Regions from separate parts of the Colwellia sp. BRX9-1 genome, predicted to be linked through region 1. Evidence: predicted binding sites of a transcription regulator. Region 1 holds the regulator's gene; the other holds the start of a gene.
What was found. Region 1 encodes MetJ, which represses methionine synthesis genes. Its sites were predicted from a motif close to TAGACGTCTAGACGTCTA; they were not measured.
Positions count from the first base shown of each region.

Region 1 (12,099 bases):
GTAAAAAACAGATGGCAGCATAATTTTGTTAGCCAGCCGTTACTATTGCCGATTAAGATATCGTTAACGCAAGCACAAGTCACTTTTGTTGAAGCGCAGACTGATGCACTGAAAAAAATAGGTATTGTCGCGAGTGTTTTATCTAAGAGCAGCATACAAGTACGAGAGTTTCCGGCCTTGTTAAGAAATAAAGATGTAAATTTAAGTGTTAATAAGCTCTTAACTCTTTTGTGTTTAGAAGATGGACAAGAATTAACAAATAGTGATTGGCAACAAGCCTTTGCAAGTTTATTATCCGCTGATTCTTACGATAACCAACAAGCTAAAAGCCTACTCCGTTTGAGTCAGCAACAATTAAATCCTACCTTTGAGCAGCAGCTACGCTTGAATTCGGTATTGATAGACCTCACATCATCAATAAGAATGTTAACGAATGCTACTTAAATTGATGCCTGACGCTTTATCAACAAACAATATTGACAGTAAAAACCGTAAATTACCGCCAGTCATTTGTTTGATGGGGCCTACTGCATCAGGTAAAACAGCGTTAGCAATGGCATTACATGATGCCTTGCCATGCGATATTATCAGTGTTGATTCTGCGCTTGTTTATCGTGGTATGGACATTGGTACTGCAAAACCAACAGCAGAAGAATTAGCAAAGTATCCGCATCGATTAATTAATCTAATTGATGCCAGTGAGAGTTACTCTGCCGCTGATTTTTGTCGTGACGCTTTACTAGAAATTGAGAAAATTAGGGCGAATAACCGCATACCTTTATTGGTTGGCGGTACTATGATGTATTTTAAAAGCCTGATTGATGGTATTTCGCCTCTGCCGGCGGCCGATGTAAAAATTCGCCAAGGCATAGCCGACGAAGCTGAACAATTTGGCTGGGAGAACATTCATCAACAACTTGCTAGCGTAGACCCAGTTTCTGCCGAACGTATTCACAAAAATGATCCGCAACGATTAATGCGGGCATTAGAAGTTTACCGCCTAACGGGGAAAAGTATGACCGACTTAACGAAAGTTAAGGGTGAACGACTCAGTGGTGATGTTTTACAATTTGCTATCTCACCGAAAGAGCGTAAAGATTTACATGCTCGTATTGCGCTTAGGTTTGAACAGATGATTGAACAAGATTTTGAATCAGAAGTTGTTAAGTTAAAGCAGCGTGACGATTTGCATGAAAATTTACCCGCTATTCGTTGTGTTGGTTATCGACAGATGTGGGAATATTTAGATGGTGAAGTCGACCATGATGAAATGGTTTTCAAAGGCATTTGTGCGACGCGACAACTGGCTAAACGACAGTTAACTTGGTTGAGAAATTGGCCAAATTTACAATGGTTGCATATGGAAGACGAAAATAATTTAAAACTAATTATGTCTTCAGTAAGCAAACTTTAAACCTTGATGTATAATAAAAACAGTTGCATAGTAAGTAACTAGTTTTCTAGAGAAAAAACTCTTACATACATTTATTAAAAATAACAAAAAAGGGGCCAAACAATGGCAAAGGGGCAATCTTTACAAGACCCATTTTTGAATGCTTTACGACGTGATCGCATTCCGGTAGCAATATATTTAGTTAATGGCATTAAACTACAAGGACAAGTAGAGTCCTTTGATCAATTTGTTATTTTACTTAAAAATACAGTGAGTCAAATGGTCTATAAACACGCCATTTCTACTGTTGTTCCTTCACGGGCAGTTTCTACGATGCCAGCACCACAAACTGGTGATTATAGTCAGGAACAGCAAGATTAATGATTTCGTTGAGTTTGGTTGTACACCAAATATTACGTGTCCAAAAGTTTCTTTTGGTTTAACTATTTAGTTTATAGGTAATACTCAATTGTTTGATCGTTATCAAGCAGGTGAACAAGCTATTCTTGTTCACCTCGATTTCCCTGATGAAAATGCGCGCGAAGACTTACAAGAATTTGAAATGCTTGTTAGCTCTGCGGGCGTTAACGCGCTTGCAATTGTTACAGGTAAACGTACTACACCTCATACTAAATTCTTTGTTGGTAGTGGTAAAGCTGAAGAAGTTGCCGAGGCGGTAAAGTTACATCAAGCCAATGTGGTACTTTTTAATCATGCACTTTCTCCTTCACAAGAAAAAAATATTGAAGCATTGTGTGAGTGCCGCGTTGTTGACCGAACAACACTCATCCTAGATATTTTTGCCCAGCGCGCTCGAACACATGAAGGTAAGATGCAAGTAGAACTTGCGCAATTACGTCATATGAGTACGCGTTTGATCCGTGGCTGGACACACCTTGAAAGGCAAAAAGGTGGTATTGGCCTCCGCGGGCCTGGTGAAACTCAGTTAGAAACTGATCGTCGTTTACTTCGCGACCGTATGGTAAATATTCGTAAACGCTTAGAACGTGTGGAAAAGCAACGCCAGCAAGGTAGAAGAGCAAGAACACGCGCTGAAATACCGACAATTTCTTTAGTGGGTTATACCAACGCAGGTAAATCGACGCTGTTTAATATTATTACTCAGGCAGACGTTTACGCAGCAGATCAATTATTTGCAACCTTAGATCCCACATTACGAAAAATTGAAATTGAGGATGTTGGCCGAGCAATTTTAGCTGACACCGTTGGCTTTATTCGTCATTTACCTCATGATTTAGTCGCCGCTTTTAAAGCAACATTGACTGAAACCCGTGAAGCTGAACTATTATTGCATGTCATTGATATTTCAGATGATAGGCGAACTGAAAATATTGAACAAGTTGAAACGGTTTTAAAAGAGATCGAAGCGGGCGATGTTCCGCAATTATTAATTTGTAACAAAATAGATGCTTTGGAAGATATTGAACCACGCATTGACAGAGACGATACAGGTCTACCTATACGAGTATGGTTATCTGCACAAAAAGGCATAGGGATTGAATTACTTTTTCAAGCGCTAGCTGAACGACTCGGCAAGAAAATAGTCAAGCATAACTTATGCTTACCTCCTAGCGAAGGTAAACTACGTGGTGTGTTTTATCAATTAAATTCTATTGTTGATGAACGGTATGACGAAGATGGAAATTGTTTATTGAAAATTAAATTACCTGCAAGAGAGTGGGATAGATTAATTAAACAGAGTGAAGCTGATATAGAAGGCTTTATTGAACGTAAACAGACTGATATATTACCGTAATGGGTAAATAGTAGTTTTAGCACTTATTTAAATTTATAGTTAGTGGAGAAGACCATGGCGTGGAATGAACCGGGGAATAATGATAAAGACCCCTGGAAAAAGAAAGATGATAAGAATCAAGGCCCACCAGATTTAGACGATTTACTAAAAGATATTGGTAATAAGTTTGGCGGTATTTTTGGCGGAAAATCATCAAAAGATGGCAGCAAGAAAGGCGCATCGAATGTTGGTATCGCTATTGCGCTAATCGTGGGTATTCTTGTTTATGCTTTTAGTGGTTTCTACACCATTAAAGAAGCTGAAAAAGGTATCGTATTACGTTTCGGGCAATACGATGGCACAGTTGAACCAGGTTTACGCTGGAAATGGACATTCGCCGAACGTATTATTCCTGTTGATATGCAAACAACACGCGACTTACCTGCATCTGGTTTTATGCTAACCAAAGATGAGAACGTGGTACGTGTTGAAATGCAGATACAGTATCGTGTTGTTGATGCCCGTGATTATATTTTCAGTGTTACTGATGCTGACGACAGTTTAAGCCAGTCACTAGACAGTGCTTTACGCTTCGTTATTGGTGATTCTAAAATGGATGATATTTTAACAAGTGGCCGTGAAAAAGTGCGTCAAGATGTCTGGAAAGAATTAGATGACATTATTGCCCCGTATAATCTTGGTCTAATTGTTGTCGATGTTAACTTTAAAGATGCTCGTCCTCCTGAAGAAGTCAAAGATGCTTTTGACGATGCTATTTCAGCACAAGAAGATGAAGTTCGTTTTTTACGTGAAGCCGAAGCCTATGCCCGTGGTATTGAACCAAGAGCACGTGGCCGAGTGAAACGTATGGAACAAGAGGCCATCGCTTATAAACAACAAACGGTATTAGATGCCGAAGGTGAAGTTGCTAAATTCAATAAATTACTTCCAGAATACCTTGCTGCTCCAGAAGTTACTCGCCAGCGTATGTATTTATCAACAATGGAAAATGTTTATGCCAATACCAGTAAGGTTATGGTTGATGTTGAAGGTGGCAATAACATGATGTATTTACCATTAGATAAAATGATGCAAAATCAGTCTTCTGGTCAACGTACTTTACCTGAGAGCCAAACGCGAGCGACGCAATCGATTAATACCCAAAGTACTGCGCCTGATTTATCAGGTCGTGCAGACAGATTTAACGAAGGGAGAAATTAAGCAATGAAAAACTTTATTATTGCCCTAATTGTATTATTCTCAGTATTAACCGTCTCTTCTGTTTTCATTGTTTTTGAAGGACAACGTGGTATCGTTTTTCAGTTTACAAAAATTAAACGTGATGCTAATTCAGGTGAAATGCTTGTTTATGAACCGGGTTTACACTTTAAAATACCCTTTATTAACAACGTTCGCAGACTTGATGCTCGTATTCAAACGCTTGATGAAGCGCCTGATCGCTTTGTAACATCTGAGAAAAAAGATTTAATGGTCGACTCATTTGTTAAGTGGCGTATTGTTGACTTTTCAACGTTCTACTTACGTACTTCTGGCTCAGTAGAAAATGCTCGTGCGTTATTGAAACAAAAAGTAAATAATGGTTTACGTACTGAGTTTGGTACGCGCACCATTAAAGAAATTGTTTCAGGTGACCGTGACGGCATTATGGCTAAAGCGTTAGCAAGTGCCTCAAGTAGTCGTGAAGACTTAGGTATTGAGGTTATTGATGTACGTATTAAAGCGATTAACTTACCCGCTGAAGTCAGTGCTTCTATCTATGACCGTATGCGAGCAGAGCGAACAGCTGTAGCAAAAGAGCATCGTTCTAAAGGTCAAGAGCAAGCGGAAATTATCCGTGCTACGATAGATTCGAAAGTAACTGTTATGTTAGCGACAGCACAAAAAGAAGCACAAGAAATGCGTGGTGAAGGCGATGCGTTAGCGGCTAAAGTTTATGCTGATTCATATGGACAAGATCCTGAGTTTTTCAGTTTTTACCGTAGCCTTGAAGCATATGAAAAAAGTTTTAGTAGTAAAAGTGATATCTTGGTGGTTAAACCCGATAGTGATTTCTTTAACTACTTAAAAGAAGGCGCTACAATTAAAAAGTAGTCTACTTTTTTGATAAAAAAGCCATGACTTGTCATGGCTTTTTCGTATCTGCTAGTTACCTATAGAAGTGATTGAGGAGTAATAACATGGTAGAGACACTATTAACGGCATTTGCTTTGGTACTGATTTCTGATGGACTCATTCCTGTACTTTTCGTATCGACTAGTTACCTATAGAAGCAATTGAGGAGTAATAACATGGTAGAGACACTATTAACGAACGGCATTTGCTTTGGTACTGATTACTGATGGACTCATTCCTGTACTTTTCGTATCGGCTAGTTACCTATAGAAGTAATTGAGGAGTAATAACATGGTAGAGACACTATTAACGGCATTTGCTTTGGTACTGATTATTGAGGGGCTTATTCCTGCACTTTTTCCAAATAAGTGGCGCGACACTATGGAAAAGTTAGCGCAACAATCAAGCTTATCTATTCGTAATATTGGCATTAGCTTACTCGTCGTAGGCACATTTATTTTATGGTTACTGAGTTATTAGACTAAAGAATGACATAAAAGTTTTTCATAACCCCTTTAGTTAATTGAATATTTTTAAATTGCATTAAAAATCATCATTTATTACTTGGACTACTATTTGATTTTTGATAAAATCCCCGCCTAATTTTTTATCGAAATTGAAAACATGGGCAAAAACGTCGTAGTTCTAGGCACCCAATGGGGTGACGAAGGTAAGGGTAAGATTGTTGATTTACTCACAGATAAAGCTAAGTACGTCGTACGTTATCAAGGAGGCCATAATGCAGGTCATACTTTGGTAATAGACGGTGAAAAAACCGTACTTCATTTAATTCCATCGGGCGTATTACGTGACAATGTGAAATGTTTAATCGGCAACGGCGTAGTTTTATGCCCGAAAGCCTTGATGACAGAAATCGCAATGTTAGAAGCCAAAGGCGTTCCTGTACGTGAACGTTTACTTATTAGTGACGCTTGTCCGTTAATTCTTCCTTATCATAATGCTCTAGATGCTGCGCGAGAAATCGCTCGCGGTAATAAGCCTATTGGTACGACAGGGCGTGGTATTGGTCCAGCTTATGAAGACAAAGTTGCTCGCCGTGGTTTACGTGTTGGCGATTTAGTTTGTGCTGAGTCATTTGCGATTAAATTAAAAGAAATTGTTGATTACCATAATTTCTCTTTAGAGCATTACTACAAAGTTGCACCCGTTTGTTATGACACTGTGCTTGCTGATGCTTTATCAGTTCGTGACGTTATCCTTAAAATGGTTGCCGATGTCGCTGAAATTCTTGATCAAGCCCGTAAAAACGGCGAATCAATTATGTTTGAAGGTGCTCAAGGTACTTTACTTGATATTGATCACGGTACTTATCCTTATGTAACGTCTTCAAACACTACTGCAGGTGGCGTTGCTACCGGTTGTGGTTTTGGACCTCGTCATTTAGATTATATTCTAGGTATTACTAAAGCATACACGACACGTGTTGGCTCTGGTCCTTTCCCTACAGAATTAGATGACGAAATTGGTGAACATTTAGGTACTGTAGGCCATGAATTTGGCGCGACTACTGGACGTGAACGTCGATGTGGTTGGTTTGACGCGGTTGCTATGCACCGTGCCATTCAAGTTAACAGCGTAACAGGATTTTGTTTAACTAAACTTGATGTTTTAGACGGTTTAAAAACCCTTAAAATATGTACAGGTTACCGCACTGAAGCTGGCGACATTATTACTGTACCGCCTACAGCTGCTGAAGGTTATGACAGAATTACACCTGTTTATGAAGAAATGCCAGGTTGGTCTGAAGTTACTGTTGGCGCAACTTCTCGTGACGCTTTACCTGCTAATGCTATCGCTTACATTAAGCGTATTGAAGAATTAACAGGTGTACCGGTTGATATTATTTCAACAGGTCCAGATCGTAATGAAACCATTATTTTAGTAAACCCGTTTGCTGAGTAATTAGAGCGAATAATTTTTTTCTAAAATAAGACGAATAAAACCACCCCTGAGGTGGTTTTTTTTTACCTAAAATAAATTATTTCAATGGCCATTATTGAATATAAATTCAAAAGCAATTAATCAACGTAATAAGCGATAGTGACAACGTTGATGAAGATTAATTATTAATTGGATAACTTCACCGATAAATTCGTTGTTGTGTATTGAAAAAAAGAAAAATCGATGGCTAAATTTTTTAAGTCAAAGAAGTTTATAAAAGTGGTCATAAAATACGGTGAATAGATTAAGCTGTATAGCGAATATTTAGTTTTATGATGTGCAATACAAAAGGGCTAAGGGTATGTTTGTTATAGCTTCTAGCACTTTTTATATAAGAATAACGTTGGAACAAAATGTAAGATTACAATAGTATATACCCGTTACTTTTTAAAGATCACAGACAAAGGTGTATCTTGATTGATAACGAGTCTATAAAACTATGCTGTATATAAACAAAATAAAACGTGAAAAATGGCATATATAAGACAATAAATTCACCTAACGCATAGGATCAATCATGACTGACTTTCGCCAACAAGCACTTGATTACCATCAATTCCCAACACCTGGAAAAATAAGTGTTGAATTAACCACGGCCGCTGAAACTAGCCGTGATTTAGCACTCGCCTATAGCCCAGGTGTTGCTGAACCGGTTCGCGCAATTGCGGCAAATCCCGATGATGTTTACAAATATACGGGCAAAGGCAATACCGTCGCTGTTATTACCAATGGTACCGCTATTTTAGGGTTAGGTAATCTAGGTGGTATGGCGGCTAAGCCGGTAATGGAAGGCAAAGCATTATTATTTAAGCGATTTGCAGGTATTAATTCATTTGATATCGAAGTTAAACATAAGACAGTTGAAGAATTTATAAATACGGTCGCCAACATCGCTGACAGTTTTGGTGGTATTAACTTAGAAGATATTAAAGCACCAGAGTGTTTTGCTATTGAAAAGGCACTTATTGAACGTTGTAAAATACCGGTATTTCACGATGACCAACATGGTACGGCTATTGTTACTGCTGCTGGAATGATCAATGCCTTGGAAATCCAAGGTAAAAGTATTAAAGATGCCAACATTATTTGTCTTGGCGCAGGCGCAGCAGCGATTGCTTGTATGGAACTATTAATCAAATGTGGCGCTCAGCGCGAAAAAATCTACATGCTTGATACTAAAGGTGTCATTCACACCCGACGTGATGATCTTAACGAATATAAGCGTATGTTTGCTAATAATACTGATAAACGTACCCTTGAAGATGTTATCGATGGCGCAGATGTATTTGTTGGTGTTTCTGGACCTAATCTACTTTCTGCTGAGCATGTAAAATTAATGGCACCCAATCCAATTATCTTTGCTTGTTCAAACCCAGATCCTGAAATAAAACCCTCATTAGCGCTTGCTGTTCGTGATGATCTTATTATTGCTACGGGTCGCTCTGATTACCCTAACCAGGTCAATAATGTGTTATGTTTTCCTTTTATTTTTCGTGGCGCTTTAGATGTTCGCGCTAGAACGATTAACGATGAGATGAAAATTGCCGCTGTTCATGCAATTCGTGAATTAGCAAAGGAACCTGTTTCGCAAGAAGTGTTAGATGCTAGTGGTGAGAAAAGTTTGACCTTTGGTAAGGAGTATATTATCCCTAAGCCGATGGATCCACGTTTGTGTGGTCGAGTAGCGCTTGCCGTTGCTAAAGCGGCGGTTGAGTCTGGAGTGGCAGCCCTAGAATTACCTGAAAACTATATGGAATAATCAGTAGTATTTATTAATAACGCTGTAAAAGGAGAGCTCGACTCTCCTTTTTTTATTTATGACAAATAGTAGGTTATTAAGGGCAAGTGGTCATGGTGACTCCAAGGCATCGATGTATTAGCTGCATTATTACCTCTTGTACGTCATCTATATTCCTGAAAAATCATTAATACTTGCACCTCTGTAGACAATGTCACCGATGGCAAAGCATAACAATATTGAGTAGGACGAATAACAATGAAAACTTCAACGAAAGCCGTTTTACTCTCAGCACTTGTTTACCCGGGTATTGGCCAACTAATGTGTCACGCTTATCGACGGGCTACGTTATTTATTTTAAGTTTTTCTGTGACGGTATATTTGTATATTGAAGAAGTGATGAGGCAATATCAGCCACTTATTAATAAAGTTAAATCAGGTGACGTTGCGCTCAATAGCCAAGCACTGATCGCTGAGATGTCAAAAAATCCCATTATTGTTGACCCTATCTTAATGAGTACATTAACCTATACGCTATTAACTTGTTGGTTACTGGCTATTGTAGATGCTTACCGTATGGGCATAAAAAAAGACGCCAGAGCGTCTTTTTGAGGAAGTGTATTAAAACCCTAAGCTACTCGTCTTCAATTTCAAATTGACTGAAGTCGGTAATACCTTTTGCTATTAAGGCTTCGCGCACACTTTTAGGTAGCATCTCTGTATTGTCTTTTGTTAAATCGCCATCATCAGGAAGAGGCTGTCCGGTAAAAGCATGCAGAAAAGCTTCACATAACAATTCGCTGTTAGTTGCATGGCGTAAGTTGTTAACTTGCCGACGAGTACGTTCATCCGTTAACACTTTCAGTACCCGCAACGGGATTGAGACCGTGATTTTTTTAACTTGCTCACTTTTTTTACCATGTTCGGCGTATGGTTTTATATAATCGCCATTCCACTTTGCCATTTAATTACCTTTGTTTAGCTAAATTACTTTTTATAAGTTAGATTTTACTGGTTGTTGGCGTTGAGTCAATAACGAATGTGTAGAAGTTTAGAAGTCTAAAGTTCTTGACCGACAAAAGTAAAGCGTTTAGAGTTATAGACGTCCAAACATCTATTTGATTTTACTGCCCGATTGGAGCAAAAAATGACAAGCAAAAAACCAGCAACATTAGCTGTTAGAGCCGGCATTAATAGTGATGAACATCACGGTGCGGTTGTTCCTGCCATTCATTTATCGAGTACTTATGCTTTAAAAGGCTTCAACAATAAGCGCCAATTTGATTATTCCAGAACAGGCAACCCCACTCGAAGCACGTTTGCACAAGCTATCGCTGATTTAGAGCAGGGTGCTGTAGGCATTGTTACCAGCACAGGAATGTCAGCGGTGCACTTAATCTGTCAGTTACTGACAACAAAAGATACGGTTGTTATTCCACATGATTGCTATGGTGGAAGTTATCGCTTGTTTACTCACCTAGCAAAACGTGGCTTATTTAATGTGATTGTTGTTGATCAAAACGATGATCAAGCGTTAGCGCAAGCGCTTGAAAAAAAGCCAAGATTAGTTTTGATTGAGTCACCCAGTAACCCATTATTACGGCTGATTGATATAAAAAAGGTTACTCAAGCCAGTCATGCTGTTGGTGCTTTAGTGGCAGTAGATAATACGTTTCTTTCTCCCTTGTTACAGCAACCGCTATTATTAGGTGCTGATATTGTTTTTCACTCGACAACTAAATATATTAATGGTCATAGTGATGTTGTGGGTGGGGTGTTAGTAACAAAAGAAAAAGAACTGGGTGAAGAGCTAGCGTGGTGGGCAAATTGTATTGGTATTACGGGTTCACCTTTCGACAGTTATCTGGCATTACGTGGCTTAAAAACCTTACCACTGCGCATGAAACAGCATCAAGAAAATGCTAATGCTGTTGCAAAATACTTAGAAAATCATCGAGCGATTAACGCGGTATACTTTCCTGGTTTAAAAAATCACCCGGGACACGAAATTGCTAAGCGTCAGCAAAAAGATTTTGGCGCTATGATGAGTTTCGAAATAAAAGGTGGTGTTGAAGCGGTTAAAGTACTCTTTGACAACTTATCACTCTTTACCTTGGCACAGTCATTAGGTGGCGTTGAAAGTTTAATCAGTCATCCATCAACGATGACCCATGCAGGTATGGAAATTGAAGCACAAATTGCAGCGGGTATTACTCAATCTTTAATCCGAATTTCTGTGGGTATTGAAGATGTTAGTGATATTATTAATGACTTAGAACAAGCTTTATCGGCAAGCCAAATTTAAAGTTGTAGACTATTTTTAGTAGAAGAATTAATGAGTGAAAATGACACAGTCAAATACAGTAGAACAATTATCATCAGGGAATAATCAACTGGCGAAGCATGCTATTCATGTACATAAATTTGGTGGCAGTAGCTTAGCAACTACCCAATGTATTGAACGTGTGGTTGATATTATTCGTCAAAACTGTCAATTAAATGATTTAGTTGTTGTTTCGGCAAATGGAAACACTACGGATGACTTATTCAATATTTATAAACTCGCACTTGAAAAAAGTGACGAGCTGTTTTTGGCTATTGAAACACTAGAGAAATCACAAAGCACATTAATTGGTGAGTTATTGAACCCTAGCAGTGCAGCAGACCTTATCAAGGTTTTGTCTGATGATATAACACAATTAACGGCTTGGTTATCTGATCAGCCAAGCCAACACCATGCAGATATGTTGGCATTTGGTGAGCTGTGGTCGGCGCGTTTATTATCGGCGGTGTTAAGTGAAAAAGTTTGTCCAAGTTATGCTATTGATGCGCGTGACTTTCTGGTTATCAATAATGATAAAGACTGTGCAGTCGACAATCAGCAAAGTAGTCAAAATTTTCAGCAGAACTTACAAAAAGGAAAGTTGGCGGTTATTACTGGCTATATCACTAAAAATTCTCAAGGTGAAACCTGTACTTTAGGTCGTAATGGTAGTGACTATTCAGCAACAATTATTGCATCACTGTCGGGTGCGCTGAATGTTACCCTATGGACTGACGTTGATGGCATTTATAGTGCCGATCCTCGTATTGTACCACTTGCCCGTAAATTACATC
Region 1 is NZ_JACGVM010000012.1:42,698-54,796, reverse strand. It holds gene mutL (DNA mismatch repair endonuclease MutL) at 1-444, shown strand, start outside; gene miaA (tRNA (adenosine(37)-N6)-dimethylallyltransferase MiaA) at 449-1,414, shown strand; gene hfq (RNA chaperone Hfq) at 1,517-1,774, shown strand; gene hflX (ribosome rescue GTPase HflX) at 1,863-3,170, shown strand; gene hflK (FtsH protease activity modulator HflK) at 3,225-4,370, shown strand; gene hflC (protease modulator HflC) at 4,374-5,261, shown strand; gene H4J76_RS12190 (DUF2065 domain-containing protein) at 5,574-5,762, shown strand; gene H4J76_RS12185 (adenylosuccinate synthase) at 5,907-7,205, shown strand; gene H4J76_RS12180 (malic enzyme-like NAD(P)-binding protein) at 7,762-9,003, shown strand; gene H4J76_RS12175 (hypothetical protein) at 9,241-9,594, shown strand; gene metJ (met regulon transcriptional regulator MetJ) at 9,617-9,946, opposite strand; gene metB (cystathionine gamma-synthase) at 10,130-11,287, shown strand; gene metL (bifunctional aspartate kinase/homoserine dehydrogenase II) at 11,328-12,099, shown strand, end outside.

Region 2 (12,099 bases), on a different contig from region 1:
TACTGAATACGGTTTTAACCGTCAAACAAGCACAGGCTCATTCTCATGCTAAGTTAGGTTGGGAAACATTTACTGATGCAGTAATAAAGCACATTAATCAAGAAAGTAGCGGTTGTGTATTCTTACTTTGGGGAGCTCATGCGCAAAAGAAAGGAAAAAACATTAATACCGAAAAGCATTTTGTATTAAACGGGCCACATCCTTCACCTTTATCGGCATATCGCGGTTTTTTTGGCTGTCAGCATTTCTCAAAAACCAACCAATGGTTACAATCAAAAAATATGACTCCGATAAACTGGCAGTTGCCTGAACAAGCATAAGGTTAACTAAAAAAAGATACAGCCCTTAGTAAACATCAGCAAAGGGCTCCTTTTTATTAAAAATAAGATGTTAACTTATAACTTGAATAGTCCTAGATTTTTATCCGTTAACGCATCACGCCAACCCCCTAGCCATTCTGATTTTGCATCTGTATTTTGATAAGGACATTTTTCTTTTGTTTTTCCGGTGAGGCCTGCTTTATAACCATTGGAATGTGCTCTGCCTAGACGATCTCTTTTCTTTGTTTGCATCGATAACTCTCCATCATTGTCTTGGTGATACTTATTAATACTTGTCGAATAAAACAGCAGTCGACAATTCAGTTAAGAATAAGCAAGAGGCTAAATCAAGTAAAATTACGATTAAAAAGTGTTCGACAGTTAATGATTGAGAGCTGAAAAAATCCTAATTATAAGATTAAATAAATAAAACAATTTGTTAGCAACAAGCGTTATTACCTATGATTATTAAAAGTTATTTTTATATAAAAAATTATTTTAATGTTGTGGAATACCTAAGCGACTTGAGCGTAACAGTGGTTCTAACATGCCTTCAAGACCATTGAGTTTTATTTCGTAAATTAATTCAAGTTGCTGTCCTAGCTTACCTTCAGGAAAACCTTTTGATTTAAACCACACTAAGTAAGGCTCTGGCAATTTTAGTAAGGGTCTACCTGCATATTTTCCAAAAGGCATTATTTGATTTACAGCATCGAGCAAAGCTTGTTGATCTGAAAACATAGTTTCTCTACTTATTAAATTTTCTTGTCGAGATAATAACTCAAAACCTTTTAACATCATAAAAGTGTCACAAGGTCTATTTATAATCATCCTAAGTTTATCGACTAACTTCAAACAGGGAACGAACATGTCTATAATAAGAAAACGCAGTGCGGCGCACAAAGCTTATATTCCTTCAAATGCGCGAGATAACCAATATATTTTAGCTGAGTTTGCCATTACCGATGAATTAATAGAGTTAATTTCTCCAAATATTTCAACGCATAGCACTCAACCTTACTATGATTTTTATCAAAGTTTATCACAATTATTATTTACGCTAAGTAATGACTATGCGATACAAAGTAGCTTATTTATTGCTAACGATAAATTAGTTCGCGTTCGCTACAGTCAAGAAATGCACCAATGGCAAACCAGCCAGCAAATTTTATTTTATTACGATCCTCAAAATCATCAATTACAAAATTCTTTTTTTGATGCCAGTATTCGCGCAAAAAAGATCACCCTGCTGTTTTTAGCCTCTGGCGACGACATTCGTTTTAATGCCGCGGCATTTCATCAAAAAGTGACTCGGTTACTGCATAGTTTTATCGAGCAAACAAAATTACCTAACCAAGCGATACGTTTACGTGATCATCAACATCTTACCTATGATTTATTTGCTAAAAATAAAGGCTGCTTAGGCACACAAGCACATAAGTTACGGCCGATTGATGAACGCTATAAATCACAAAACGTTGTTATAACACCGAACGCATCGGCAATAAGTTATGCGGTAATTAATCTAACGATTGATAATCGTTTATTGGGTTTAGTCGACATTGATGCCAATTCTAAAGATCCATACAATCCGCTTTATACTTATTTAACTGATACTTTTTCACTGGTGGCTAAGCGTTTTAATTTAAATAATGGGGCGTTAATCGCTAATGGTTTAGTCCCCATTGTCCGACATAGTTTGCATGAAATAATTTCTAAGATGGGTGAGTTACAAATGTTAGGTTATAACCCTAAACAGAGTCCCTGTGGCTTGGTGAGTAAATGGAAAGCCGATGAGTTAGTTGATAACGTTCAACTTATCTTTGTGGCTACCGCAGAAGATTCCCAGCACAGCGGCTATGGCAAGTTTATTAACCAAATAGAACAGGCAATGCGTTTATTAGCGACCGAACTCGAAATCCCCATTAATAAAGATGAATTAACGTTAAGGTTTCACCAGCATATTGCTTATAATATTGAAAACTAAGGTTAATCAACTTCGCCATTAACCGTTGGTTTTTTCTGTAGCTTGCGTTGTAGGGTTCTGCGGTGCATTGAAAGCTGACGAGCCGTTGCTGAAACATTACCATTATTAAATTTTAAGACTTGTTGAATATACTCCCATTCAACCTGCTCGGTTGACAACGTTGGCTCATTTATAATGTTTGTTGCTGAATTTGCAGCCAATGTTGATTTTTTTAGCGACGAACTGTTAGCGTTTTTAGCTAAAGCCGATAATAAAGTCTGTGTATCGACCGGCTTGGTTAAGTAATCATCTGCGCCAAGCTTTATTGCGTCAACGGCAGTAGCGATACTGGCAAAACCGGTTAACAAAATAATACGACTCTTTGGCAATAGCTTCCTCATCGGATTAATCAAATTTAAGCCACTTTCATGATGGAGTTTCATATCGAGCAATATGAATTCAGGTAATTGACGATGACAGGTTAATAATGCATCGTTAATATTATCGGCCAACCAACAGCTGTAGCCATGTTTTTCCATACGCCTTTTAAGCGTATTAGCAAAGGTACTGTCATCTTCAACAATTAATAATTTCATTCACTTTTTTCCTGCATATCATTAACCACTAACGGTAACTTCAACGTTACTAATGCGCCACCGGCAACGTGATTGGTTAAGGTAAGTGTCACACCTAATCGCTCTAAACTTGCATGACTCAAAAATACCGCCATACCTAATCCTTGCTTGCTGTTTACGGGTTTAACGCCTAACTCACTTAGTGTTAATTGGGTAAAACCACAACCAAAATCACGAATACTGAGTTGCCAATTTTTTTCATCAAACAAGCTAGATAACTCAATTTTATCACTACCGCTGGCTTTAGTGGCTCGAATAGCATTATTAACTAAATTTAAAATCGCTGGCAATAATGAAGCATCAGCCAATACTTTAGCGTTTTCACTGAGTATTGATTGGTGCGTCTCAGACAAAAAGTTCACCCTAACATCAGGATAATTTAAGTTAATATGATCACGCATTTCTTGCACAATATCAGCACAAAGTACCTCTTTTGACTTTTGCTCTTTAATCTCAAAAACCATTTTACGAAACTCAGCTAAACTTCTGCTACAACGTAATAACTGTCCTTGTAGGTCAACAATCGCTGGGTGCTCAGGTAGCTCTTCACTGAGTTCATCGACAAGCAGCTGTACAGTTGCTATGGGAGTAGCGAGCTGATGAGTTATTTGCGCAGAAGCGACCCCTAATGACATAATTTTTTCTTGCTTTAATTGCTCTTCCCGAAAAGCAGCTATCGCCTGTTCTTTTTGAGAAATTCTTCGTGCCATTTGGCCAACAACGGTTGCAACAACAATGCTAGAAAAGAGAAAGTTGATCCACATACCAATAAAGTGGCTTTGCATATTGCCATGCATTACTGACATGGGTAATAACCACAATAAAACACTGTATGAAGCAATCGCGAATAGTGCGACACTTCCAAGTAATAACGGTGTTAACGTCACAGCAGCAATAGCAATAGGAATAAGTAATAACGAGACAAAAGCATTAGTTGCTCCGCCGCTAAAATACAAAATAAGTGAGAGAAATAAGATATCAGCGCAAATCTGCCCAAGTAAGGCGAGCTTATCGGCTTCTTTCCCAGATTTATAATATAAATAGCTGACTAACGTAAATAAAGCTTCAATTGAAATAACAATAATGAGCGGTAACCAAGGCAGCTGATAGTTTAAAACGCCATTAACAAAAAGTATTAATATCAGCTGAATAATAATTGCCGCACTGCGCAATAAAAGAACGGTGCGAACTTGGTTAAACTTTCTAAAAAATAAAGACATAATATTTTTATATTGGTTAATCGTATTTGTTGATGTTACGCTAATTTTTATAATTTTAACTGATCAAAAACAGTTTATTTTAAATTTCAGATAAAAACATATAGACATCTAAACGTCTATTGTTATACAGTTATTTTAATCAAATTTATTAAGGTTTATTTTAATGTCATCACATGAAGAAAAAATCACCCTGGCAGGCGGTTGCTTTTGGTGTATTGAAGGTGCATACAACCAATTAATCGGCATTAAATCTGCCGTATCAGGTTATATGGGCGGTAGCGCAGCGCTAGCAACTTATGAAGACGTTTGCTCGGGTCAAACCGGTCATGCAGAAGTCGTGCAGTTAACTTTTGATAGCGCAGCGATCACTTCTCGTGAAATATTAGAAGTGTTTTTCACGCTACACGATGCCAGCCAATTAAATCGTCAAGGTAACGATATAGGAACCCAGTATCGCTCAGGGATTTTTTATCACAACAAAGAACAACAGCAAATTGCTGAAGATATTATTAAAGAAGTCGACGCCAGCAATATGTATAGCTCAGCGGTTGTGACCGAAGTAACTCAAGCGTCAGAGTTCTTTTCTGGTGAAGATGTTCATCAAGACTATTTCAATAATAATCCTGGTAATCCTTACTGTCAGGCGATTGTTTCGCCTAAGCTCGCAAAATTTAGAAAAACGTTCGTGGGTAAATTAAAACCATCATAGACTTAAAGCCATATTGTCAGCTTGAGAGTAAAACCTCACCTTTCACAAAGTGCGTAACACTGAAATAATCAGTGTCACGCATCTACTGCCAAGTAATGATTTAATACATTAAGGTATACAGTTTTCTGCGAAATTTATTGGCTAATGGATCACCATCAGGTAAAGCCTTTAACACATCAAGATAAAGATCTTTGCTGGCAGCATCACTACTGTCTTTTTGCATTAAACGAAACAGTAACGTCAACGCTTCTTCATGTCGATTGACTTGGCTGTATTGCGCAACAAGTTGATGTTGTAAAGCAATGTTGTCAACATCGTCCACTAACTGTGCTTCTAGTGCTTTAATTTCTGGTGAGTCCGCGGCTTGACTGGCAAGCTCAAGTTTAGCGATAAGCGCTTGATAGTGACTGTCTTGGTCAACCATTAAAATAGTGGTTAATAAAGATTCTGCTTCGCTTATTTTACCCGTTTGTAAATAAACATCTGCCATCATTAATTTAATGTCGGCACGTTCACTATTAAGTTGATAAGCACTATTAATGACCGTGAAGGCATCATTAATATTATTATCAGCTAATAACTTTTGCGCCTGAATGAGTAATAAGTCTTCTTCTTTAGGTAAATGATTAGCTAAAAATTCTTTTATATTGTCGTCATCTTGTGGCCCAGTTAAACCATCAAGTGGTTGGCCATCTTTCACTAAAATCGCCGTAGGTAAGCCTTGAATACCAAATTGTTGGGCAATTTGTTGCTGGGTTTGACAATCAACCGTGGCGTATAATATATACTGCTCAAAACCCTGCAAGCCGATGGCTAGCTTATCTTTTAGCTCCAAACTTTCAGGGACCTGTGCCGCCCAAAAGTCAACTAAGACTAACTTCGATTTTGATTCTTCTAAAATAATTTGTTGAAAATTTTCTAGGGTAATTTCAATGGCATTTGTAGTCACATTCACTTCCATTTAGTTTATTGATGAGCGTCTATAATCTATATTTTGGGGCAATTATAAAAAGCGCAAGTGCCTTAATACAAAAAGCTGAACGCCTATCAATAAAGGGACGTTCAGCTTTCGTATCATATAAGTCTAATAATAATTAGACTTCGTTTAATAACTCACGAGCAATAATGATTTTTTGGATCTCGCTGGTGCCTTCATAAATAGTGGTAATACGTACGTCGCGAGCCATGCGCTCAAGCGGATATTCTTTAATATAGCCGGCACCGCCCATTAATTGCAAAGCGTCATAACAAGCAGTATTCGCTTTTTCTGCGGCAAATAACTTCGCCATAGAAGCGGCTTTACCAAAGGGTAACCCTTGTTCTTTAGTATAAGCAGCTTGCATTAACAATAAACGGGCTGCCTCTAAATCTGTGTAACGTTCGGCAAGTTTCCATTGTAAACCTTGGAAGTTTGATAATGCTTGGCCAAACTGCTTACGTTCAGTGATAAAAGCACGAGCGTAATCCATGGCGGCTAAACCAATGCCTAGCGCTAATGAACCAATACCAATTCGACCGCCCGCAAGTTCGCCGACCGCAACGCCAAAGCCTTTATTTTCTTTGCCCATCATGGCACTAGCAGGTATCCGACAATTACTAAAGCTCACTTCATTAGTAGGTGATGCTTTTTGCCCCATTTTTTCTTCTGGCTTACTGACCGTAATACCTGGTGTATTTGCTTCCACTAAGAAACATGAAATACCCTTACCTTTTCGAGCGGTCGCGTCCGTTACCGCCCAAACAACAAAGATGTCAGCAAAGCTGGCACTGGTAATATAGAGTTTGCTGCCATTGAGTACGTATGCATCACCGTCGAGTACCGCAGAGGTCTTCATGCCAGCAGGATCTGAACCGGCGTCATTCTCTGTTAAACAAAAAGCACCTGCTTTATATTCACCACTACATATTTTAGGTAAATATTTTTGCTTTTGCTCTTCATTACCAACCGCTTGAATAACTTCAGCAACCATATTTGTCACTGATGTTGTTACTGCGGTTGCTGCACATGCGCGTGCTATTTCTGTTATCGCTAAGCTAAAAGCAACCGTGCCTGCTTCAACGCCACCATATTCTGCTTTAATATTTAAGCCCATAAAACCCAGTTCAGTTAACTGCGCAAGGTTGTTGAGGAAAAGTGTTTGATCTTGGGTTTCATCAAGTTCGGCCGCTACAGGAGCTAATTCGCTTTCAGCGAATTTTTTTGCCATATCTTGAATCATCATCTGTTCTTCGGTTAATGATAAATTCATTCGTTACTCACTTTTATATATTAAATTTGTATTTATTTGTATTTAGATGCGTATTTAAAAATTAAATCGCATATTTAAATTTATTATTATTATTTTTTTCTAATTAACTAAACGATAGCAGCACCGATTTAGATCAATCAACCCAGCACAAACCAAAGTAATGCGACACCCAGAACTAAGCGATAAATAACAAATGGCATCATACCGACTTTTTCCAATAGAATAAGAAAGTAGTGAATGCAGGCATAAGCACTAAAAAAAGCTAACACACTGCCAATACCAATAGCATTCCAATCAACAGGACCCGTTTCAGTAATTAATTTTAATGTTAAATAACTCCCCGCCATCGCAATGGCAGGAATTGACAATAAGAAAGAAAATCGAGCCGCATTTTCTCGACTTAAGCCAAGCATCAAACCGATAGTCATTGTTATACCTGAACGCGATGTCCCCGGAATTAATGCTACCGCCTGTGCTAAACCAATCAGCATAGCACCTTTAAATCCTAGCTTTTCAAAATCAATATGCTCAGTCGCTTTTCTTTTACCCGCTTTAATGTCAGCAAAACCCAGTAAAAATCCAAAAATTAAGGTAGTAGCAGCAATAACCAACGCAGTACGTAAATGTGCTTCGATAAAGTCTTTGCCGAGCAAACCAAATATTCCTAATGGGATAGTCGCAAATAATATCCACCAGGCAAGCTTGCCATCAAAACTAGTATTATCACCTTTTATACTGCCCACCCAAGCAACAGCCATATTCGCGACATCTTTACGAAAATATAAAACAACCGCGAGTAATGTTCCAACATGCAAAGCAACATCGAGTGCTAAACCTTGGTCTTTCCAGCCTAAAACAGCTGAGGGTAAGATTAAATGTGCTGAACTTGATACGGGTAAAAACTCCGTTAATCCTTGGAGAATAGCTAAAATAAATATCTCTGTAATGGTCATTGCTTATTATATTCCTTATGTATAATTCAATTTTTTAATATCTAACTTTTATAATTGGCTTGACCAAGAAAAGTCTACTGTGGTTATTTGTTGTTGTGTTTTATCGTAAGCTTGCCAAAGCTGTTGGTACGATTTTTTTAAAATGGGGTGTTTAAGATCTGGCGCTACTTCAGCCAATGGCCATAAAACAAAGGCATTTTCTGTGATCTCGGCACGTGGAATTTGTGCTGGAGTGTCCAACACTAGATCGTCAAACAGTAATAAATCTAAATCTAAGGTGCGTGGGCTATATTTTTTAGCATCAATTTCTCGACCGTTGTTAAGCTCAATTTCGCGGAGTGCTTTAGCCACTTGTACTATATTAAGTTCGGTCGTCGCACCGATCACCATATTATAAAATTCAGCACCGTCGAATCCTACGGCTTTACTAGCAAATAAAGATGATAGCGTTAACTCACCAAGCAGCGCTTCAAGGGCAGTCAATCCTGTTTGTAAATAGTGCTGACGGTCTACATTACTGCCAAGCGAAATATATAAACGCGCCATTACCCATGATTACTGTTATTTGATTGGCTACCACGTTCAATTTCAACGCCAACTGTGATGGCATTATGCACCGCATTAGGCTTGGCTACTTTTAATTTAAGCCAAGGGATCTGATAAGTTTCGATTAAGAATTTAGCCAAACGCTCTGCTAATGTTTCAATTAAATCTACGGGGTTTTTATTAGCAAATTCGGCTATTTTTACTGATATTTCGGCATAATCGAGTGTTTTAGCTAGCTCATCATTTTCGGCCGGTTTGGCGGTATCCCACCCCATAACTAAATCAATCACTAAGGTTTGTTTGATTTCTTTTTCCCAATCGAAAAAACCTATGGTGGTTTGAATACTCAAGCCTTCAATATAAACTTTATCCATTAACGTACACTCATCTTTAATAAAACAACTAAAAATATAGGTCGATTTTACCTGTGCAAAGTTATAAAAACTAGTGGTTGACGGATCAATTCATTTTTTTTATTAATAGACGATAGAAAAACTTATTTCCATTGACATTATGAAAGGCTAGAATATCTAAAATTGTTGAAAACTTGTTATAATTAACCATCATTTTAACAATGAATTGAGAGGTTTTTGTATTAGCGCTCTATTAGTAACACTGATAATAATGCTTGCTGCCTATTTGGTCGGTTCGATTTCTAGTGCTATTTTATTGTGTAAGCTATTAAAACTTCCAGATCCTCGCACTACCGGCTCAAACAATCCTGGCGCCACCAATGTTTTGCGTATCAGTAACAAATTCATCGCTGCACTGGTGCTGGTCTTTGATATCCTCAAAGGCACTATTCCGGTGTGGGGCGCTTATTTCCTTGATTTAGACCCCCTTAATTTAGGGTTAATAGCACTGGCTGCTTGTTTAGGCCATATGTACCCTATATTTTTTAACTTTAGAGGCGGAAAAGGCGTTGCAACCGCACTGGGTGTATTATTACCGATAGGTTTAGATCTTGGGGGTTTATTGATACTGACCTGGGTAAGTGTTATTTATTTTACCCGATATTCAAGCTTAGCCGCTATTATTACGGTATCGCTTGCGCCTTTTTATATTTGGCTATTAAAACCTCTATATATGTACCCAGTGATGATGCTTTCGGTATTAATTATTTTTCGCCACAAGGACAACATTTGGCGATTAATGAAAGGAGATGAAGGTAAAATATCCTTTACTAAGGCCAAATGAAGTCATTAATGTGCCAACTTTACCGCTAGTTATACCGCTGGTAAAGTATCTAACGGCCAACGTGGTGTCGCTTTAAACGATAAATCTGCATCTGTTCCTGCTTTTAAACGTTGCAAGCCCGCATAAGCTATCATCGCGCCATTATCAGTACAAAACTCAGGACGTGGATAAAAAACTTCTCCACCGAGCTTTTTAGTGATTTCCGCTAATTTTTCTCGAAGCGATGTGTTGGCGCTAACGCCACCAGCAATCACTAAACGTTTTAACTCACACTGCTGCAAAGCACGGCGACATTTTATTGCTAAGGTATCAACAACCGCTTCTTGAAATGCATAAGCGACATCGGCATGAGTTTGTTCATCCATACCTTCATTGCCTTGTGCTTTTTGTAACGCTATTTCTTTGCGAATAACGGTACCCGCAGCGGTTTTTAAACCACTAAAGCTAAAATCTAAACCTGGACGATCTGTCATTGGACGCGGCAATTTATAACGCCCTTTTGTGCCTTTTTCAGCCATCTTCGATAAAGCAGGCCCGCCGGGGTAATCAAGCCCAAGTAACTTAGCTGTTTTATCAAACGCTTCACCCGCAGCATCGTCAACTGATTCACCGAGTAATTCATATCGACCAATGCCGTCAACACGCACTAGCATAGTATGTCCACCCGAAACGAGCAGGGCAACAAAAGGAAACTCTGGCACGTTTTCTTCTAACATAGGCGCGAGTAAATGCCCTTCCATATGATGAACAGGCACAGCAGGAAGTCCCCAGCCGTAAGCTAAACTTCTGCCAATTGAACAGCCTACTAATAATGCACCCACTAAACCAGGCCCTGCAGTATAAGCAACGCCGTCTAGATCAGCAGGGGTTAAGTTAGCTTCTTTTAACACTTCTTTAATTAAAGGTATTGTTTTACGGACATGGTCTCGTGACGCTAATTCAGGAACGACTCCGCCGTAGTCAGCATGAACAGCTATTTGACTATATAAACGATGGGCTACAATACCTTTAGGTAAATCACCTTCTCCGTCATCATAAATAGCAATACCCGTTTCATCACAAGATGTTTCTATACCTAAAATTCGCATAATACCCTTAACCTAAAAGCCTAAATAATGTTTATTTCATTTTATTGAGCGATTTTAACGCCAAATACGTTAGCTATTATACCCATTTGAACAAGGTTGTGATCTACTTTTTTATCAGAAAAATAGATAATGGTCAGCGACAACGTTTAATAAATTATTATTCGTTTTCCCCCCGTGAAAGTCAGTGGATATATAATAAAATTGGTATTAAATCAGTTAATTTTAATTTTAGAAAATATTACACTTTACTTTAACTAGTGCTTAGCTTTAGAATATGTCACCCAATTTTGATAGAGTGGGTGTTTGCGAAGCAATAATGCTTAAGCGATACACCAATCATATAGATACATACTAAGGTTATACATGCCAGTAATTAAAGTTAGAGAAAACGAACCATTTGACGTTGCATTACGTCGTTTTAAACGTTCATGTGAAAAAGCAGGGATCCTTTCAGAAGTTCGCCGTCGCGAATCTTACGAAAAGCCTACTTGGGAACGTAAACGTAAGAAAGCTGCCGCTGTTAAGCGTGCTGCTAAAAAAGTTTCTCGTGAAAACGCTCGCCGCGTTCGCATGTACTAAGATACCTTAGTAGTATTTAAGACTATCGAGTAAAATAAATGAGTTTAATAGACCAACTCAGAGATGAAATGAAAGTTGCGATGCGTGCTAAAGACAAATGTCGTCTTGGTGTTATTCGTATGGCCATTTCATCAATTAAGCAAGCCGAAATCGATCATAACCTTGAACCAACTGATGAGAACATCATTGTGATTTTAACCAAAATGGTTAAACAACGCAGAGAGTCCATCAAAATGTTTACTGACGGTGGTCGTGATGAGTTAGCTGCTAAAGAAGCTGAAGAAGTAACCGCGTTAGGATTTTTTCTTCCGCAGCCACTTTCAAGTGAAGAAATTAGTCAGTTAATTACAAAAACTATTGCTGATACCGGTGCTGCTTCAATGGCTGACATGGGTAAAGTAATGGCGGTATTAAAACCATTAATGCAAGGCAAAGCAGACTTAGGCGCAGTAAGTGGCCAAGTTCGTAATACCTTAAATGCATAACGGATTTTACTAAAGCTTACTGTTTTCGTTTTATTAAAATGTACATTTTAAAGCCGTGAAATTTATTTTCACGGCTTTATTGTTTTATATAATACCTATTTATCGTTTCACTTGGGTGAGAAGTTAAAAAACACCTATCCAGTACAGGTCAA
Region 2 is NZ_JACGVM010000001.1:209,587-221,685, reverse strand. It holds gene ung (uracil-DNA glycosylase) at 1-320, shown strand, start outside; gene rmf (ribosome modulation factor) at 396-572, opposite strand; gene H4J76_RS01095 (DUF3820 family protein) at 819-1,061, opposite strand; gene H4J76_RS01090 (DUF3083 family protein) at 1,189-2,307, shown strand; gene H4J76_RS01085 (response regulator transcription factor) at 2,310-2,882, opposite strand; gene H4J76_RS01080 (HAMP domain-containing sensor histidine kinase) at 2,879-4,141, opposite strand; gene msrA (peptide-methionine (S)-S-oxide reductase MsrA) at 4,305-4,850, shown strand; gene H4J76_RS01070 (tetratricopeptide repeat protein) at 4,951-5,799, opposite strand; gene H4J76_RS01065 (acyl-CoA dehydrogenase family protein) at 5,945-7,099, opposite strand; gene H4J76_RS01060 (undecaprenyl-diphosphate phosphatase) at 7,237-8,052, opposite strand; gene folK (2-amino-4-hydroxy-6-hydroxymethyldihydropteridine diphosphokinase) at 8,101-8,598, opposite strand; gene folB (dihydroneopterin aldolase) at 8,598-8,972, opposite strand; gene plsY (glycerol-3-phosphate 1-O-acyltransferase PlsY) at 9,193-9,795, shown strand; gene tsaD (tRNA (adenosine(37)-N6)-threonylcarbamoyltransferase complex transferase subunit TsaD) at 9,825-10,883, opposite strand; gene rpsU (30S ribosomal protein S21) at 11,247-11,462, shown strand; gene H4J76_RS01030 (GatB/YqeY domain-containing protein) at 11,501-11,947, shown strand.
Region 2: msrA (peptide-methionine (S)-S-oxide reductase MsrA) is a predicted target of MetJ. The motif match lies at 4,243-4,260, and genes of this name have one in related genera.